Regions from separate parts of the Clostridium sp. JNZ X4-2 genome, predicted to be linked through region 1. Evidence: riboswitches for the same ligand, from Rfam matches in the RefSeq annotation. Region 1 holds a riboswitch; the other holds the start of a gene.
What was found. Region 1 has a riboswitch for cobalamin ahead of tnpA (IS200/IS605 family transposase). Riboswitches for the same ligand answer to the same signal wherever they lie in the genome.
Positions count from the first base shown of each region.

Region 2: it holds a riboswitch for cobalamin, as region 1 does, so the genes downstream of both, ACYUJ6_RS13040 (DUF3870 domain-containing protein) here and tnpA (IS200/IS605 family transposase) in region 1, are expected to answer to the same signal.

Region 1 is NZ_CM142685.1:3,186,843-3,190,048, reverse strand. It holds gene ACYUJ6_RS15330 (HIRAN domain-containing protein) at 1-286, shown strand, start outside; gene ACYUJ6_RS15325 (hypothetical protein) at 538-645, shown strand; gene ACYUJ6_RS15320 (hypothetical protein) at 642-782, shown strand; cobalamin riboswitch at 1,124-1,306, shown strand; gene tnpA (IS200/IS605 family transposase) at 1,565-2,020, shown strand; gene ACYUJ6_RS15310 (leucine-rich repeat domain-containing protein) at 2,175-3,206, shown strand, end outside.
Region 2 is NZ_CM142685.1:2,708,503-2,711,708, reverse strand. It holds gene clpB (ATP-dependent chaperone ClpB) at 1-1,549, shown strand, start outside; cobalamin riboswitch at 1,552-1,729, shown strand; gene ACYUJ6_RS13040 (DUF3870 domain-containing protein) at 1,846-2,166, shown strand; gene ACYUJ6_RS13035 (acetyl-CoA hydrolase/transferase family protein) at 2,469-3,206, shown strand, end outside.

The DNA.
Region 1 (3,206 bases):
TGTAAAAGAGCCTGAAAATGAATATGACGGCGAGGCAATACGAGTTGAGCTTCCTTATATTGGCACCGTGGGTTATGTAGCCAACAGCCCCAATACTGTTTTTAAGGGGACCATAAGTTCCGGAAGATTATATGAGCATATAGGGGAGTATGCCTATGCACAGGTTTATTTTATTACCCATTCAAGCGTGATTGCCCTTGTGCTTTTGCCTGATAAAATAGAAAAAGATTTAAAAGAAGAAGAAATACAGAAAATGGTGAAAAAACTGAACACTATGATACGATAGGTCAAGCTTGAAAAACTAAGTAAAATTTTTTTGAGTGAGATAAACACAAAATGTGTGTTGGCTAATCCATTAATTGTATAAAAAAATTATGATATAATTCTATCATAATAATGGTATAAAGGGAGAAGAAAATATGATTATTAAAGTATCGGCAGCACTTAGAAATGAATATTTGGCAATATCACCATTAGCTCATGAAACAAAAAGAACCAATTTATATAACTAAAAATGATGAGGGTGATGTTGTCTTGATGAGCATAGATGCTTTTGAGAGGAGAGAACAAATTTTACAACTCAGAGCAAAGGTTTTACAGGCAGAGCAGGAGCGAACTAATGGTGAAAAGACTATGAGTGTTTGAGTGTTGAAGAAGCGAGAGACAGTCTAAGGGAACGTGTAAATGAAATGCTGGAGCCTAAAAGAGATGGTTCAGATAAGGATGAAGCTGAAATTACAGGAGGAAAACGTCTAATTAGAGTTATGATGAATATTATGTAGATAATTGTTGTAATATATCCTGGGAAATAAAGCTCGGGATATTATTTTTTTTCACAAACAGTACAGGTATTATATGGAATTACATGCAATAAATGTGCTTGCTGCAAATAGTTTTTTTTATCAGATAGATTGTTTATTTAATTAATTGTTAGGTATAGAGTTAAAGTAAAAGATCAATAAGGGGTATTGAATAATGTATTAACCATAAAAAGAATATTTAGACAAAAAATGACGTGTTATGTAGAAAGTTGTATATAAATAATATAATTCCATTAAGATAAAGTTTTAACAAATATGTTGACAAATACCTATACATGATATATTATCAAGGTAATGAAAATTAAATAATATTTGCAGCAGGCTTCTCAATGAATTAATAGGGAAAGTGGTTAGAAACCACTGCAGCCTCCACTACTGTAAGGAAGATGAAATCCATGTGAAACCACTGAAGGGACAACCTTTGGGAAGGTATGGAGAGTAAGATGATTCCAAGCCAGTATACCTACCTGCTTGCCGGTATATATAGTTCTTTTGGTAGGAAAGACTGGTATCAGATGTATTTCCATTTAAATTGTGAAATATATTAATATGATATGTGAAGACCTTCAAAAGAAGGCCTTTTTATTTATGTTTTAACAAGTTGAAGGTACTTTAGTACCTGAAACTAAAAACCGCCCGCTATGCGGGTGTGATTAAATGCTTAAGCAAAAAAAGTATTACCTTTTTTGTTATAATGATGAATGTTCAAGTCATCAAAATAATTAGAAAGAAGGTAATACTCTATGGCAGAAAGTTTAGCACATAGCAAGTGGTTATGCAAGTACCATATAGTATTTACGCCCAAATATCGAAGAAAGATAATATACTACAAATTGAGAGAAGATATAAAAGAAATAATAAAAGATTTGTGTAAATGGAAAGGTATAAGAATTATAGAAGGACATATGATGCCGGATCATATACATCTTTTAGTATCGATACCTCCCAAAACAAGTGTGTCAAGTTTTATGGGATATCTTAAAGGGAAAAGTTCAATGATGATATTTGATAGGCACTCAAATCTTAAATATAAATTTGGAAATAGACATTTTTGGGCAGAAGGATATTATGTGAGTACAGTAGGACTTAATGAAGCAACAATAGCAAAGTATATTCGAGAACAAGAAAAAAATGATCAAATAATGGATAAGATTACAATAAAAGAATTGGAAAACCCTTTTAAGGGTACAGTTAGGTAATCAATCCACTGAGGCTTGAACAAGGTAAAAGCCAGCGTCATTTAGGCGCTGGAAGTATTACGCCCTTATAGGGCTTGAGCAAGCCACCTCTTTTAGGGGTGGTTATGACTTAAACAGGGCAGGTAAAGAAATACCTGAAAATTATTTTAAGTCCATGGAAAGTAATATCAAAAATGATCCTGATTATTTAATGGATACAAACAAAAGCCCCGTAGTAGATGATGTCGCAAAATGTGAATCCATTGCTGCTGCAGTGATCGCTGACGGTAAAGATCCTACAAATTTTTGGGGAGTTAATCTTATAGAAAAAATATACAATAGTGATGGCATGTCAAAAAATCTTCCGGGAGTAGGAAATGAAGAATATTGTGCATATGCCCTTATACTCTTAAGCGCAGGGGACTTTACCATTCCCGATGATGCAAAATGGACCAAGGATAAATTGATTCAAACTCTGTTAAGTGAGCAGAAATCTGACGGCGGATGGAACAGAAACGTCGTATACCCAACTCCTCAGGCAAATATATCACAAGCTAGTGTTACAGCAGAGGTGATTTCAGCACTGGCACCATATTATAACACAAATGCAGATGTGAAAAAAGCCATTGACAACGCCATTGCCCTTTTACAGGAAAGGCAGGCTTCGGATGGAGGGTTTGGACTTGTTAATAACAGCTCGGATTCAGGAACAGGTGTAACAGCCCCAGTAATAACAGCATTATGTTCACTGGGGATAGATCCTGCCACAGACAGCGGATTTATAAAGGGAGACAATAACCCTATGGATGCGCTATTGAGCTTTGCTTTAAATGACAACAGCGGATTTGGAGGTACAAATAATACATCATTGGATCCTACATCAACAGAAGTTGGTTTTAGGGGGATAACCGCATATAAGCTGTTTAAAGAAGGAAAGGGTTCCATATATAATTTTACAACTGCACAGAGCAGCAATGCAGATCTTTCAAATCTGAGTCTTTCAGGAGTAACTCTCAATCAAGCTTTTGATTCATCTGTAACATACTACACGGCATCAGTTGGCAATGAAGTGTCAAATACTGACATAACAGCGGCTGCAGCAGACAGTAAAGCTCAGATAAAGGTAAGTGTAAATGGAGAGGATGTAAGCGGTCAGCAGGCCAACCTTAATGTAGGGGAAAACAACATAAAGGTTGAAGTCACAGCA
Region 2 (3,206 bases), 480 kb from region 1:
TTCTATTTCAATACTCAGGGGACTTAAGGAGAAATTTGAAATATATCATGGTATAAGAATTCATGATTCTGCTATAGTTGCAGCAGCAAAACTTTCAAGCAGATATATAACAGACAGATATTTACCTGATAAGGCCATAGATTTAATCGATGAGGCCTGCGCCATGATAAGAACTGAAATTGATAGTGTACCAACTGAAATGGATGATGTCAGGAGAAAATTGTTTCAGCTTAAAATTGAAAAAGAAGCATTATCAAAGGAAAAAGATAATGCTTCCGTGGAAAGACTTAAAACAGTAGAAAAAGAACTGAATAATTTAAAAGATAAGGACAATGAACTAACTGCCAAATATGAAAAGGAAAAGTCCAATATAACGGAAGTCAGGAATTTAAAAAAGCAATTGGATGAAGCAAAGGGACAAATTGAAAAAGCAGAAAGAGAATACAATCTAAATAAAGTTGCAGAATTGAAGTATGGAGTCATACCTAAACTGGAAAGTGAAATAGCATCAGGTGAAAATTTGATAAAAGAAAATAATGAAAGTGCAATGCTGAAAGAAGAAGTTACAGAAAAGGAGATATCCCAGATAGTATCTAAATGGACGGGAATACCTGTATCAAGATTGGTAGAGGGAGAAAGGCAGAAACTTATTAAATTGGAAGATGAACTTTCAAAAAGAGTTGTAGGACAAAAGCAGGCTGTGAAAGCAGTTTCTGATGCTGTAATAAGAGCAAGGGCAGGAATGAAGGATCCAAATAGACCAATAGGATCATTCATATTTTTGGGACCTACAGGTGTAGGTAAAACCGAGCTGGCTAAAACCCTTGCAAGAACTTTGTTTGACAGTGAGGAAAATATAATCAGAATAGATATGTCGGAGTATATGGAAAAGTATTCTGTTTCAAGGCTTATAGGAGCTCCTCCGGGATATGTAGGTTATGAAGAAGGAGGGCAGCTTACGGAAGCAGTTAGAAGAAAGCCTTATAGTGTAATATTATTTGACGAGATAGAAAAAGCTCATAATGATGTATTTAATATTTTCCTTCAGATACTGGATGATGGAAGACTTACGGATAATCAAGGCAAAGTGGTAGATTTTAAGAATTGTATTATAATTATGACTTCCAATATAGGAAGCAGTTATTTACTGGAAAATAAGAGCAGTAGGGGAATAGATAAAGACATAAAAGATAAAGTAATGAATGATATGAAGTTGAAATTTAAACCTGAATTTTTAAACAGGCTGGATGATATCATAATGTTTAAACCGTTAAATACGGAAGAGATTAAAATTATAATAGATATATTCTTAAAAGATATAGAAAGCAGGTTAAAAGATAAGAATATTTATATAGAAATAACTGACAAAGCTAAAGAAATCATAGCAGAAGAAGGATATGATCCGGTTTATGGGGCTAGACCTTTAAAAAGATATATGGAAAATGTACTGGAAACGTCTATTGCCAAGAAGATAATTAAGGGTGAAATTTATGAAGGATGTAATATAAGGGTAGATTATGATGATAGATTTAAAATAGACAAGATATAAGTAAGATTGAATATTTAAATGGGTGTTATTTTAATAAGTAAAAGGAAAAGTATAAAGACTGCAGCCCGCCGCTACTGTATGGAGGATGAAACTTTATTATGCCACTGGATTATATATCTGGGAAGGCCAAGGAGTAAAATGAATCTGAGCCAGGAAGCCTGCCTAATATCTATGTTGATTCTTTCGGAGGGAAGGAAAATTGCATACTTTAAATTTGTAAGTTATATTTACGATTTAATGTAAAATTATTAATACATTAGGTTCTATAAATGATATGTAGATTTGAGGTGTATATTTTGAAGAAAAATAACATATTTATTACTGGATATGCAAAGCTTCCGAAGGGAATAACTGCAACCGAAATTTACAATGAAATTGTTATAGGGATTATTATAAATAGATGTTCCGGTGAAATACAGGATGTTGAGTGTTCTTTTGTGACTGATACTGCAAAGAAATACGCAAAAAATTTATTAATAGGGAAGAATTTGAATAATGTTAAAGAAATAGTGGGGGATATAGAAGATAATTACTTTGGAATGGCTAAAAAATCTTTTATAGCGGTATTGATAAACTGTTATGAAAGGTATAAAATAATAATGAACAAAGAGAATTAAAAACAATTTAATAAAATTGCCATTTTATTATAACATAAAGGTTGATCCCTTTATGAAGAATTAATAAAAAACACGGCATTAGTGTATTTCTGAGTACACTGATGCCGTTTTTTAAATGTATATTTTTAAACTATGTGTTAAAAAAGAAAGAAAAAAGTAGAAAGGAGAATGTGAGTTTCTGGTATTAATAGTATAAATTAATTAAAAAGTTAAGGCATTTATTTAAGCTTAAGGGTAATAATAATTTAAAAGGTAATAATAATTTAAAAAAGATCAATTATTTATAATGAAGAGGGGATAGCATGATTACGGATAGAATAAAAAACAAAGACCTTTTGAAATATATAGGCACAGCTAATGATGCAGCTGATCTTATAAAAGATGGAATGACTGTAGGAACTAGCGGATTTACATTTTCAGGATATCCAAAATCTGTACCAATGGCACTGGCAAAAAAGATAAAAGACGGTGCTAAGATAAAAATAAATTTATTTACAGGCGCCTCTGTAGGTGATGAACTTGATGGAGAATTAGCTAGAGTTGGGGCAATTAACAAGAGATTTCCATATCAGACACATAAAGACGTTAGAAATGCCATTAATGCAGGTGAAATTAATTATGTAGATGCTCATCTCAGCATGTCGCCACAGATGGTGGACTATGGGTTCATGGGAAAAATAGATGTGGCAATAGTCGAGGCTGTGGGTATAACTGAAGAAGGATATATTATACCGACTACATCAGTGGGTAATGCACCTACTTATGTTAGAGATGCAGATATAGTGATTGTAGAAATAAATGAAAGTCAGCCTGTATCTCTCATAGGAACACATGATGTGTACGTTCCTGAAAAACCGCCTTTTAGACAGCCAATACCTATAATTCATGCAGGAGACAGAATAGGTACCGATTACATAGTTTCGGATCCTAAAAAGATAAAATGCATAGTTTTCAGTGATATAAAGGATAATATCAGAAAAGTTGCACCTATAAGTGATGTAAGCAGAAAAATGGCGGGAAATCTGATAGACTTTCTTGAA